One region of the Cytobacillus firmus genome, then DNA from elsewhere that is predicted to be linked to it. Evidence: a T-box and tRNA genes for the amino acid it is inferred to sense, from the RefSeq annotation. Region 1 holds a T-box; the other regions hold tRNA genes.
What was found. The T-box of region 1 lies ahead of argS (arginine--tRNA ligase). A T-box ahead of a tRNA ligase gene usually reads a tRNA of that ligase, here a tRNA-Arg.
Positions count from the first base shown of each region.

Region 2: it has a tRNA-Arg gene. The T-box ahead of argS (arginine--tRNA ligase) is inferred to sense a tRNA for this amino acid. The anticodon was not compared.
Region 3: it has a tRNA-Arg gene. The T-box ahead of argS (arginine--tRNA ligase) is inferred to sense a tRNA for this amino acid. The anticodon was not compared.

Region 1 covers NZ_CP098323.1:217,419-221,565, forward strand. The annotation lists gene NAF01_RS01190 (sulfite exporter TauE/SafE family protein) at 1-467, shown strand, start outside; gene argS (arginine--tRNA ligase) at 480-2,165, opposite strand; T-box leader at 2,217-2,473, opposite strand; gene NAF01_RS01200 (FtsW/RodA/SpoVE family cell cycle protein) at 2,504-3,688, opposite strand; gene NAF01_RS01205 (hypothetical protein) at 3,965-4,147, shown strand, end outside.
Region 2 covers NZ_CP098323.1:4,106,035-4,110,181, forward strand. The annotation lists gene glgB (1,4-alpha-glucan branching enzyme) at 1-37, opposite strand, end outside; gene NAF01_RS20680 (hypothetical protein) at 261-458, shown strand; tRNA gene NAF01_RS20685 (tRNA-Glu) at 552-623, opposite strand; tRNA gene NAF01_RS20690 (tRNA-Ser) at 628-718, opposite strand; tRNA gene NAF01_RS20695 (tRNA-Asn) at 724-798, opposite strand; tRNA gene NAF01_RS20700 (tRNA-Ile) at 813-889, opposite strand; tRNA gene NAF01_RS20705 (tRNA-Gly) at 894-967, opposite strand; tRNA gene NAF01_RS20710 (tRNA-Phe) at 982-1,057, opposite strand; tRNA gene NAF01_RS20715 (tRNA-Asp) at 1,084-1,160, opposite strand; tRNA gene NAF01_RS20720 (tRNA-Met) at 1,164-1,237, opposite strand; tRNA gene NAF01_RS20725 (tRNA-Ser) at 1,261-1,353, opposite strand; tRNA gene NAF01_RS20730 (tRNA-Ile) at 1,367-1,443, opposite strand; tRNA gene NAF01_RS20735 (tRNA-Met) at 1,461-1,537, opposite strand; tRNA gene NAF01_RS20740 (tRNA-Ala) at 1,556-1,631, opposite strand; tRNA gene NAF01_RS20745 (tRNA-Pro) at 1,641-1,717, opposite strand; tRNA gene NAF01_RS20750 (tRNA-Arg) at 1,725-1,801, opposite strand; tRNA gene NAF01_RS20755 (tRNA-Leu) at 1,817-1,905, opposite strand; tRNA gene NAF01_RS20760 (tRNA-Gly) at 1,912-1,986, opposite strand; tRNA gene NAF01_RS20765 (tRNA-Leu) at 1,995-2,079, opposite strand; tRNA gene NAF01_RS20770 (tRNA-Lys) at 2,096-2,171, opposite strand; tRNA gene NAF01_RS20775 (tRNA-Thr) at 2,195-2,270, opposite strand; tRNA gene NAF01_RS20780 (tRNA-Val) at 2,291-2,366, opposite strand; rRNA gene rrf (5S ribosomal RNA) at 2,376-2,492, opposite strand; rRNA gene NAF01_RS20790 (23S ribosomal RNA) at 2,619-4,147, opposite strand, start outside.
Region 3 covers NZ_CP098323.1:493,264-497,410, forward strand. The annotation lists rRNA gene NAF01_RS02515 (23S ribosomal RNA) at 1-1,326, shown strand, start outside; rRNA gene rrf (5S ribosomal RNA) at 1,405-1,521, shown strand; tRNA gene NAF01_RS02525 (tRNA-Glu) at 1,546-1,620, shown strand; tRNA gene NAF01_RS02530 (tRNA-Val) at 1,624-1,699, shown strand; tRNA gene NAF01_RS02535 (tRNA-Lys) at 1,851-1,926, shown strand; tRNA gene NAF01_RS02540 (tRNA-Leu) at 1,942-2,026, shown strand; tRNA gene NAF01_RS02545 (tRNA-Gly) at 2,033-2,107, shown strand; tRNA gene NAF01_RS02550 (tRNA-Arg) at 2,115-2,191, shown strand; tRNA gene NAF01_RS02555 (tRNA-Pro) at 2,197-2,273, shown strand; tRNA gene NAF01_RS02560 (tRNA-Ala) at 2,292-2,367, shown strand; tRNA gene NAF01_RS02565 (tRNA-Met) at 2,386-2,462, shown strand; tRNA gene NAF01_RS02570 (tRNA-Ser) at 2,486-2,578, shown strand; tRNA gene NAF01_RS02575 (tRNA-Met) at 2,763-2,836, shown strand; tRNA gene NAF01_RS02580 (tRNA-Asp) at 2,840-2,916, shown strand; tRNA gene NAF01_RS02585 (tRNA-Phe) at 3,066-3,141, shown strand; tRNA gene NAF01_RS02590 (tRNA-Tyr) at 3,164-3,247, shown strand; tRNA gene NAF01_RS02595 (tRNA-Trp) at 3,255-3,328, shown strand; tRNA gene NAF01_RS02600 (tRNA-His) at 3,340-3,415, shown strand; tRNA gene NAF01_RS02605 (tRNA-Gln) at 3,439-3,513, shown strand; tRNA gene NAF01_RS02610 (tRNA-Cys) at 3,521-3,594, shown strand; tRNA gene NAF01_RS02615 (tRNA-Gly) at 3,632-3,705, shown strand; tRNA gene NAF01_RS02620 (tRNA-Ile) at 3,714-3,790, shown strand; gene NAF01_RS02625 (cytochrome c oxidase subunit 2A) at 4,133-4,147, shown strand, end outside.

The DNA of each region.
Region 1 (4,147 bases):
TAAAGATGGTGCTGATTGGTTTTTTTGCAGGATTTGTTTCTACGACATTAGGGGTGGGCGGCGGTTTTATTATGGTGCCTTTATCGGTCGCCTATTTAGGATTGATGCCGAAAAATGCGGTAGGAACCAGCTTGTTTGCTGTCATGTTAATCGTATCCGCAGGTTTCCTGTCCTACGTTTCCACTGTCAGCATTGATTATTGGATTGGCCTTTCACTCGTAGGAGGAGGGCTCATTGGCTCACAGTTTGGTGCAAAACTTACCTCCTATTTTGAGAACGAAGAGATCACCTATATGCTCGGAGCCTTATATATGGCGACAGTCGCTAGTGTGATTCTGAAATTAATACATTTGAATTATGCCGGTTTAGTGCTGATGGCCATTTTTGTAGGCGGATTTCTAGTAAGAAGTCTTGTGAAAATGCAGAAAGCAAAAGCCCGAATAAAGGCAAAAAGGGAGAGGCCATAATGGCTTCTCCTTTTACATTTGGCGGGGCACCTTCATGCCGAGTGTCTGCATTCCATCTGTAAGAACAATGGTGACTGCTTTGACGAGGGCAAGTCTTGCCTGGATGCCGGCATCCTTCTCCAGTATTCTTACCTGCCCGTAATATTTATTGAAGTTCTGGGCCACATCAATCAGAAATTTAGCGAGAACGGAAGGGGAAAGCTGCCTATAAGATTGTCTGAGTTTCTCAGGATATTGATAGAGCAGCTTAATAATTTCCCAGCTGTAAGGCTCGGATAGCCCATTTGCAGCAGATGGTAAATCGTCTGCCTTGCGGAGCAGGGAATAGGCTCGGGCATTGGTATATTGCAGATAGGGACCTGTTTCTCCTTCAAATGTCAGCATATCTTCAAGGGAAAATTCAATATTGTTCATGCGGTCATTTTTCAGGTCATGGAACAAAATGGCTCCGATGCCGACTGCTTCAGCGACTTCATCTTTATTTTCGAGGCCGGGATTTTTAGCCTCAATGCTGTTCTTTGCGAGAAGAACTGCTTCATCCAGAACCTCCTCCAGAAGGATGACTCTGCCTTTTCTGGTAGACATCTTTTTTCCATCTTTTAAGTAGAGGCCGAACGGGACATGTTTCATACTGTCTGCCCACTCATACCCCATCTTTTTGATCACGCTTTTGACCTGCCTGAAATGGATGCTTTGTTCCTGGCCGACAATATATAAGGAGTGATCAAATTGATAGTTTTCCCTTCTATAAAAAGCTGCAGCCAGATCCCGTGTTGCATAAAGAGTTGCTCCGTCGGATTTTTTGATCAGACATGGAGGCAGGTCTTCGTCGGGCAGCTGAACGACCTCTGCACCATCAGACTCAGCCAGCAGATCTTTTGCCATCAGCTCCTTTATGACGGGTTTCATTTTATCGTTATAAAAAGCTTCCCCATTGTATGAGTTGAAATGGATGCCAAGCCTATCATAAACCTGCTGAAATTCCTTCAATGATTCATCTCTAAACCAATTCCAGAGGGCTTGTGCTTCTTTATTTCCGTTTTCAAGCTCTTTGAACCAGGAACGTGCCTCATCTTCAAGGGATGGATCTGCCTCTGCTTCTACATGGAACCGTATATAAAGGCTGAGCAGCTCCCTGATCGGATGTTCCTTCACTTTATCCGGATTGCCCCACTTTTTATAAGCGGTGATCAGTTTGCCGAATTGAGTGCCCCAATCGCCTAAGTGGTTGATTCTGACCGCTGTATAACCGCATTTTTCGGCGAGGTTTCCAAGGGCATTTCCAATGACGGTTGATCGCAGATGACCCATGGAAAAAGGCTTTGCGATATTGGGCGAAGAGAAATCAAGCACGGCTGTTTTTCCTGCACCATCCTTCAGCAGCCCATATTCTTTTCCTTTTTTCAAAATTACTTCCAGTATGTCAGCACCAGCAGCTCCTTTGGAAAAAAAGATATTAATATAGGGCCCGGCAGCTTTCGCTTTTTCAATGTACGGTCCTTTTATCAGGAAAGCAGCCTCTTCAGCAATAGAGGCAGGTGATTTTCTGAATGCTTTTGCCAGTGTAAAACATGGAAAAGCAAGATCACCATGTGCCGGATTCTTTGGTGTCTCAATTAAGTCTGAAATGGCTTCCTCAGAAAGCTGCCCATTCAGCACAGATGCCAGCTGAGCTGTGAATATTGCTTTGAAATCGATCATTTTAAACACACACCTCCTGAAAAATAAAAAAGCCCGCCTCTATATAAATATAGAGACGAGCTGAATCTGCCCGCGGTACCACTCTGATTGTCCAAAGGACCTCTTGCGAAAGGACGTTTCATTTTATTTGAACACATTCCTTTAGGGGTTTGGTAACGGGATTCCCAACCCGGCACAGCCTACTTTTCTTTCAGCTATGCATCTCCGAAGTGCGATTCACAAATAGGGTTTCCGACAGGCTTGCACCGGCCCTGTCTCGCTTTTAGGAAAGAGCCCTTTGCTACTCTCTTCATCATAGACACTAAATATATTACTGTTATTATACGCGGTTGGAATTATTTTGCAACATAATTTGAGTCGGTTGAAAACATATAGTTTTTGTGATGGTAGCGAATGCTGAATATCAGTCCCATTGCCATCATGTTTCCCATAAGTGAGCTTCCGCCATAGCTGATAAACGGAAGCGGAATGCCGGTGATTGGCAGGACCTGAATCGTCATTCCAATATTTTGGAATACATGGAAGGTGATCATGCTGATGACCCCGACGCAAATATAGGTATTAAAAGGATCAGTCGTCTCAAGGCCGGTCTTCGTTAAGTGATAGATAAGCAGAAAGAAAAGGCTGATTACTACACTGGCTCCGAAGAAGCCATATTCCTCGCCAATGACGCTAAAGATAAAATCAGTGTGGGCATCTGGCACATATACCTGCCTGTCGGTAAAGCCTTTACCTGAAATTAATCCCGAGCCGATAGCGAGCATGGAATTATACAGCTGCATACCGGCCCCCTGCTTATGATTGACCGGATCAAGCCAGGAATAAATTCTGCTGAACTGATAGGGATCGATCCCAAGGTATTTCTCTAAAATCTCCGGTGCTATGATCACCAGGTATAGAACTGTTCCTGCTAAAGCACCGAGGGTTCCATAAATCGGTACAAGGATTTTCCAGGTGATTCCGGATACCAGGATGACTCCTGCTAATATCGCGATGATGACAAGAGCGGTACCCAGGTCTTCGATAATAATCAATCCTAATGGAGGCAATGTGGCAGCCCCTAGTTTGATTAGGAGAAAAAAGTCCGTGCCGGCTGTCTTAGCCTGATATTTCAGATGGTGGTCAGCGATGATTTTGCTGAGGGCGATAATAAGGAACACCTTTACGAATTCTGAAGGCTGCACCGAACCGAGTCCGGGAATGATATACCACAATGTAGCCCCTTTGCGCTCTGGTGCGATGCTTTCCGGTGCAATGAATAGCCCGACAAGCAATAGAATGCCTAAACCGTACAGAAGCCATGTGAGTCTCCGGATTTGCTCGCTGTCAAAATACATGACAATCCCAACAATGACGGCTCCAACAATATAATTTTTAATTTGTGAGATGACAAAATTCCCTTCATATTGATTGGAGGATTGTCCGCTGTAAATCGCAATGCAGCTGATGAGAAAAAACAGCAGCAGAAGAAAGCATAATGTCCAATCGAATCGGTCTGAGAATCTATTATTCTGTTTCATTATATACACCTGGTTTCTTTACCTTTTTACATTTTTATCCTATCAGAGAAAAATTAACCTTACAATGGAGAAAGAGATTTCATTAGTTAGACGAATAAATTACAATGATGGTTTCCTGTATTTTCAAAAAAAACGGATTTTAAATTTTTTCTCATCTGGAAAGATATTTTCAGATATTTTTGCTACAATAAGAGGATAAAATACTGGAAGTTTGGCAGGCAGTTTCATAAGAAGCTGTCTTTTTATCAATTTGGCTACGGTTCGGAGGTTTCGTCATTGAAAAGAAGGAATCAAACTATTCGTGATCTCATCTACATCCATCTTAATGAGCAGGATCAATATGTGATGACTTATGGAATTGAGTTTGCAGAGTTTGCCCAGACTCTTTCAGATTCTATTAATAATTTGCTGCTCTTAAAGCACCGTTATGAACATGGGGACTTTAATAGCCACACGATG
Region 2 (4,147 bases), 1.1 Mb from region 1:
GCTGATAATCGGTTGGAAACAAAGTATCCACTACCATCCTTCTCCCCACCCAGTCTCGTTTCTTTTGACTTTCCTGTTATATTCGATGCACCTTTGAAAAGTCCTTGTAAAAGTTTTTTTAATTTTATGACAACAACGTTCATATTCCGCTAATATACGATAGCATTTTCCCCATTTTTACAGCCTTCGACATAATCTCCGGTAAACTTAGACAAAATAAAACAAAATATGCAAGCAAAAAATGAAAGGAGAATAATATTTTGGGCAATAAAGAAGAGGAGTTTTTATTGAATGAGGCATCCAAAAAGGAAATAAGGATCCCACTATTTGAAGCACCGGATGGAAAGATTATGGCCACTGGTGATATGTTTAGAGGCCCCTATACGGGAATATCTTCTGATATTGATTTGAATAATCCCGGCAATAGATTAAGCAGGGAAGAAGAGAAATTTGATTAACCAGGAGCAGAAATGAACTGTAAAGCAGAGTTACACAAATACAAACATAGACAACAAAAAAGCTGCCAACAAATTGTTGACAGCTTTTTTGTATGACCCCTACGGGATTCGAACCCGTGTTACCGCCGTGAAAGGGCGGTGTCTTAACCGCTTGACCAAGGGGCCAATATGGCGGAGAAGGAGGGATTTGAACCCTCGCGCCGGTTACCCGACCTACACCCTTAGCAGGGGCGCCTCTTCAGCCACTTGAGTACTTCCCCATATATGGCTCCGCAGGTAGGATTCGAACCTACGACCGTTCGGTTAACAGCCGAATGCTCTACCACTGAGCTACTGCGGAACAATAAAATAAAATGGTGGGCCTAAATGGACTCGAACCATCGACCTCACGCTTATCAGGCGTGCGCTCTAACCAGCTGAGCTATAGGCCCATTTTGGAGCGGGTGAAGGGAATCGAACCCTCATCATCAGCTTGGAAGGCTGAGGTTTTACCACTAAACTACACCCGCATAAAGTTATGAAATGGTGGCTCAGGACGGAATCGAACCGCCGACACAAGGATTTTCAGTCCTTTGCTCTACCGACTGAGCTACTGAGCCATAAATTCATTTATATTGTAAAAAAATGGCGGTCCGGACGGGACTCGAACCCGCGACCTCCTGCGTGACAGGCAGGCATTCTAACCAACTGAACTACCGGACCAGATTGCGGGGGCAGGATTTGAACCTGCGACCTTCGGGTTATGAGCCCGACGAGCTACCGGACTGCTCCACCCCGCGATAATATTATTAAGAATAAAATATGGAGGAGGAAAGGGGATTCGAACCCCTGCGCGGTTTGACCCGCCTGTCGGTTTTCAAGACCGATCCCTTCAGCCGGACTTGGGTATTCCTCCGAATAATGAAAAGTGGTGGACCTTGTAGGACTCGAACCTACGACCGGACGGTTATGAGCCGTCTGCTCTAACCAGCTGAGCTAAAGGTCCAGCATTGTTTAGTTAAATGGTAGCGGCGGAGGGGATCGAACCCCCGACCTCACGGGTATGAACCGTACGCTCTAGCCAGCTGAGCTACACCGCCAAAATACTAAAATAATTATGGTGGAGCCTAGCGGGATCGAACCGCTGACCTCCTGCGTGCAAAGCAGGCGCTCTCCCAGCTGAGCTAAGGCCCCAAAGATTAATGGTCGGGAAGACAGGATTCGAACCTGCGACCCCTTGGTCCCAAACCAAGTGCTCTACCAAGCTGAGCTACTCCCCGTTAATAATGGCGCGCCCGAGAGGAGTCGAACCCCTAACCTTTTGATCCGTAGTCAAACGCTCTATCCAATTGAGCTACGGGCGCATTATTAAATTCTACTGGTGCCGAGGACCGGAATCGAACCGGTACGGTAGTCACCTACCGCAGGATTTTAAGTCCTGTGCGTCTGCCAGTTCCGCCACCCCGGCAATAAATGGAGCGGAAGACGGGATTCGAACCCGCGACCCCCACCTTGGCAAGGTGATGTTCTACCACTGAACTACTTCCGCATAAAAAATGGTGCGGGTGAAGGGAGTCGAACCCCCACGCCTTGCGGCGCCAGATCCTAAGTCTGGTGCGTCTGCCAATTCCGCCACACCCGCAATATGAAATTAAAAATGGTGAGCCATGAAGGACTCGAACCTTCGACCCTCTGATTAAAAGTCAGATGCTCTACCGACTGAGCTAATGGCTCATATTCTATAAAAAGAATTGAAGTGGTGCCGGCGAGAGGACTTGAACCCCCAACCTACTGATTACAAGTCAGTTGCTCTACCAATTGAGCTACACCGGCAGCTTGTACATTTAAATTAATGGTGGAGGATGACGGGATCGAACCGCCGACCCTCTGCTTGTAAGGCAGATGCTCTCCCAGCTGAGCTAATCCTCCATTATTAATGCCCGGCAGCGTCCTACTCTCACAAGGGGACAGCCCCTAACTACCATCGGCGCTGAGAAGCTTAACTTCCGTGTTCGGTATGGGAACGGGTGTGACCTTCTCGCTATCGCCACCAGACTATTTTTCAAAGACAAGTTTTATTATACCGTCTTTTCAGGATTTTTCAAGAGGAAATTTCATTTTTTCATTCCCTCAAAACTAGATAATGCATGAAGAAGTGTTTGCCGAGTATTCACCAATGACTTGGTTAAGTCCTCGATCGATTAGTATCAGTCAGCTCCACGTGTCGCCACGCTTCCACCTCTGACCTATCAACCTGATCATCTTTCAGGGATCTTACTAGCTTGACGCTATGGGAAATCTCATCTCGAGGGGGGCTTCATGCTTAGATGCTTTCAGCACTTATCCCTTCCGCACATAGCTACCCAGCGATGCCTTTGGCAAGACAACTGGTACACCAGCGGTGCGTCCATCCCGGTCCTCTCGTACTAAGGACAGCTCCTCTCAAATTTCCTGCGCCCACGACGGATAGGGACCGAACTGTCTCACGACGTTCTGAACCCAGCTCGCGTACCGCTTTAATGGGCGAACAGCCCAACCCTTGGGACCGACTACAGCCCCAGGATGCGATGAGCCGACATCGAGGTGCCAAACCTCCCCGTCGATGTGGACTCTTGGGGGAGATAAGCCTGTTATCCCCGGGGTAGCTTTTATCCGTTGAGCGATGGCCCTTCCATGCGGAACCACCGGATCACTAAGCCCGACTTTCGTCCCTGCTCGACTTGTAGGTCTCGCAGTCAAGCTCCCTTGTGCCTTTACACTCTGCGAATGATTTCCAACCATTCTGAGGGAACCTTTGGGCGCCTCCGTTACTTTTTAGGAGGCGACCGCCCCAGTCAAACTGCCCACCTGACACTGTCTCCCGCCCCGATCAGGGGCGCGGGTTAGAATTTCAATACAGCCAGGGTAGTATCCCACCGACGCCTCCACCGAAGCTGGCGCTCCGGCTTCTCAGGCTCCTACCTATCCTGTACAAGCTGTACCAAAATTCAATATCAGGCTACAGTAAAGCTCCACGGGGTCTTTCCGTCCTGTCGCGGGTAACCTGCATCTTCACAGGTACTATAATTTCACCGAGTCTCTCGTTGAGACAGTGCCCAGATCGTTACGCCTTTCGTGCGGGTCGGAACTTACCCGACAAGGAATTTCGCTACCTTAGGACCGTTATAGTTACGGCCGCCGTTTACTGGGGCTTCGATTCAAAGCTTCGCTTGCGCTAACCTCTCCTCTTAACCTTCCAGCACCGGGCAGGCGTCAGCCCCTATACTTCGCCTTGCGGCTTCGCAGAGACCTGTGTTTTTGCTAAACAGTCGCCTGGGCCTATTCACTGCGGCTCATCAGGGCTATTCACCCTAATGAGCACCCCTTCTCCCGAAGTTACGGGGTCATTTTGCCGAGTTCCTTAACGAGAGTTCTCTCGCTCACCTTAGGATTCTCTCCTCGCCTACCTGTGTCGGTTTGCGGTACGGGCACCTTTTCCCTCGCTAGAGGCTTTTCTTGGCAGTGTGGAATCAGGAACTTCGGTACTAAATTTCCCTCGCCGTCACAGCTCAGCCTGTATGGTAACGGGATTTGCCTCGTTACCGGCCTAACTGCTTGGACGCGCTAATCCAGCAGCGCGCTTACCCTATCCTCCTGCGTCCCCCCATTGCTCAAACGGTAAAGAGGTGGTACAGGAATATCAACCTGTTGTCCATCGCCTACGCTTTTCA
Region 3 (4,147 bases), 280 kb from region 1:
CCACACTGCCAAGAAAAGCCTCTAGCGAGGGAAAAGGTGCCCGTACCGCAAACCGACACAGGTAGGCGAGGAGAGAATCCTAAGGTGAGCGAGAGAACTCTCGTTAAGGAACTCGGCAAAATGACCCCGTAACTTCGGGAGAAGGGGTGCTCATTAGGGTGAATAGCCCTGATGAGCCGCAGTGAATAGGCCCAGGCGACTGTTTAGCAAAAACACAGGTCTCTGCGAAGCCGCAAGGCGAAGTATAGGGGCTGACGCCTGCCCGGTGCTGGAAGGTTAAGAGGAGAGGTTAGCGCAAGCGAAGCTTTGAATCGAAGCCCCAGTAAACGGCGGCCGTAACTATAACGGTCCTAAGGTAGCGAAATTCCTTGTCGGGTAAGTTCCGACCCGCACGAAAGGCGTAACGATCTGGGCACTGTCTCAACGAGAGACTCGGTGAAATTATAGTACCTGTGAAGATGCAGGTTACCCGCGACAGGACGGAAAGACCCCGTGGAGCTTTACTGTAGCCTGATATTGAATTTTGGTACAGCTTGTACAGGATAGGTAGGAGCCTGAGAAGCCGGAGCGCCAGCTTCGGTGGAGGCGTCGGTGGGATACTACCCTGGCTGTATTGAAATTCTAACCCGCGCCCCTGATCGGGGCGGGAGACAGTGTCAGGTGGGCAGTTTGACTGGGGCGGTCGCCTCCTAAAAAGTAACGGAGGCGCCCAAAGGTTCCCTCAGAATGGTTGGAAATCATTCGCAGAGTGTAAAGGCACAAGGGAGCTTGACTGCGAGACCTACAAGTCGAGCAGGGACGAAAGTCGGGCTTAGTGATCCGGTGGTTCCGCATGGAAGGGCCATCGCTCAACGGATAAAAGCTACCCCGGGGATAACAGGCTTATCTCCCCCAAGAGTCCACATCGACGGGGAGGTTTGGCACCTCGATGTCGGCTCATCGCATCCTGGGGCTGTAGTCGGTCCCAAGGGTTGGGCTGTTCGCCCATTAAAGCGGTACGCGAGCTGGGTTCAGAACGTCGTGAGACAGTTCGGTCCCTATCCGTCGTGGGCGCAGGAAATTTGAGAGGAGCTGTCCTTAGTACGAGAGGACCGGGATGGACGCACCGCTGGTGTACCAGTTGTCTTGCCAAAGGCATCGCTGGGTAGCTATGTGCGGAAGGGATAAGTGCTGAAAGCATCTAAGCATGAAGCCCCCCTCGAGATGAGATTTCCCATAGCGTCAAGCTAGTAAGATCCCTGAAAGATGATCAGGTTGATAGGTCAGAGGTGGAAGCGTGGCGACATGTGGAGCTGACTGATACTAATCGATCGAGGACTTAACCAAGTCATTGGTAGATTCTCGGCAAATACTTCTTCATGCATTATCTAGTTTTGAGGGAACGAAGTTTCTTCAACCAAATAGTCCGGTGGCGATAGCGAGAAGGTCACACCCGTTCCCATACCGAACACGGAAGTTAAGCTTCTCAGCGCCGATGGTAGTTGGGGGCTGTCCCCCTGTGAGAGTAGGACGCTGCCGGGCAACCCTGATTGGGTAACTTTATTTGGCCCCTTGGTCAAGCGGTTAAGACACCGCCCTTTCACGGCGGTAACACGGGTTCGAATCCCGTAGGGGTCACCATTTGGAGGATTAGCTCAGCTGGGAGAGCATCTGCCTTACAAGCAGAGGGTCGGCGGTTCGATCCCGTCATCCTCCACCATAACTTTAGTACGAGCCATTAGCTCAGTCGGTAGAGCAGATTGCAGCATCAGTGAGATTCTTCACCCGAATAGCAATCTGTGACAAAGCACGCAGTGCTTTGGAACATCTGACCTAGCAGTTTCAGGCTTTAGGCTGCAGAGTTTTAGTACGAGCCATTAGCTCAGTCGGTAGAGCATCTGACTTTTAATCAGAGGGTCGAAGGTTCGAGTCCTTCATGGCTCACCATTTTAATTTCATATTGCGGGTGTGGCGGAATTGGCAGACGCACCAGACTTAGGATCTGGCGCCGCAAGGCGTGGGGGTTCGACTCCCTTCACCCGCACCATTTTAAGCGGAAGTAGTTCAGTGGTAGAACATCACCTTGCCAAGGTGGGGGTCGCGGGTTCGAATCCCGTCTTCCGCTCCATTATTTTGCGCCCGTAGCTCAATTGGATAGAGCGTTTGACTACGGATCAAAAGGTTAGGGGTTCGACTCCTCTCGGGCGCGCCATATTACGGGGAGTAGCTCAGCTTGGTAGAGCACTTGGTTTGGGACCAAGGGGTCGCAGGTTCGAATCCTGTCTTCCCGACCAGCGACACTTCTTTTTCATGGGGCCTTAGCTCAGCTGGGAGAGCGCCTGCTTTGCACGCAGGAGGTCAGCGGTTCGATCCCGCTAGGCTCCACCATAAATATATAATCATTTCGGCGGTGTAGCTCAGCTGGCTAGAGCGTACGGTTCATACCCGTGAGGTCGGGGGTTCGATCCCCTCCGCCGCTACCAATATGATTACCTTTTACTAAATCGGAGGAATACCCAAGTCCGGCTGAAGGGATCGGTCTTGAAAACCGACAGGCGGGTCAAACCGCGCAGGGGTTCGAATCCCCTTTCCTCCTCCATATTTTATTTTAATAAAATTGTCGCGGGGTGGAGCACGACCGAATAATCTGCGAAGGAATTACTTCAGCGCACCGATTGAGCTGCTGCTTGAATAATCTTTCTGAAATCGGGGCGGTACTTCATTGGTTAAACTGCGATGTAATGCTTGATGTGAGCATAGAAAAATCACATAAATAATATTGTCGCGGGGTGGAGCAGTCCGGTAGCTCGTCGGGCTCATAACCCGAAGGTCGCAGGTTCAAATCCTGCCCCCGCAATTTGGTCCGGTAGTTCAGTTGGTTAGAATGCCTGCCTGTCACGCAGGAGGTCGCGGGTTCGAGTCCCGTCCGGACCGCCATTTTTTTACAATATAAATAAATTTATGGCTCAGTAGCTCAGTCGGTAGAGCACGACCGAATAAGCTGCCTTGAAATACTTCAACGTACCGATTGATTAATCGGGACGAAGGACGAAGCCAAATTTTATTTAGGCAAAATAACTTAATATGGCTCAGTAGCTCAGTCGGTAGAGCAAAGGACTGAAAATCCTTGTGTCGGCGGTTCGATTCCGTCCTGAGCCACCATTTTCTTAGTCTTTACAGACTTGGAGGGGTAGCGAAGTGGCTAAACGCGGCGGACTGTAAATCCGCTCCTTCGGGTTCGGCAGTTCGAATCTGCCCCCCTCCACCATTTATATAGGGGTATAGTTTAATGGTAAAACGAAGGTCTCCAAAACCTTTGATGTGGGTTCGATTCCTACTACCCCTGCCAGTAGGATAGTGGCGGTTGTGGCGAAGTGGTTAACGCATCGGATTGTGGCTCCGACACTCGTGGGTTCGATTCCCATCAATCGCCCCATTATTCTTTTTTTGCATTAATTTTGGGCTATAGCCAAGCGGTAAGGCACCGGACTTTGACTCCGTCACTCGCAGGTTCGAATCCTGCTAGCCCAGCCATTTTTAAGGCAGCATAGCCAAGTGGTAAGGCAGAGGTCTGCAAAACCTCCATCCCCGGTTCAAATCCGGGTGTTGCCTCCAAATAAAAGACAGATGGTTATAATAAAATAATTTAAATGCGGGTGTAGTTTAGTGGTAAAACCTCAGCCTTCCAAGCTGATGATGAGGGTTCGATTCCCTTCACCCGCTCCAACACATATGGGCCTATAGCTCAGCTGGTTAGAGCGCACGCCTGATAAGCGTGAGGTCGATGGTTCGAGTCCATTTAGGCCCACCATTATACATACCATTATCAAACTAATTCCAATAGGGATTAGTTTTTTTTGTTTTTAGAAACTTTTTTAACGGCTGTCTCCAAGAGGAACAGGCTATTTTACTGTAAATGCAGATACCGAATGTGGAAGCGAGGAGCTAAGTTGATACTTTGTGAATACTTTGTGAACCGTTATTCTTGCCAGAGCACCATTAGGAGGAAAAAACCCTTGATATTACAGTGTTTTAGCTAAAATTGCCCCCCTTTTGCCTTTGAGGAAATATGAAGAAAGTGTGATTCATTTCACTTTTATGAAAACCCTTCTCAACTATTATGTAGGTAACAAAGTTAAGGAGCTGATGGAAGGTGGAAACACGAAAA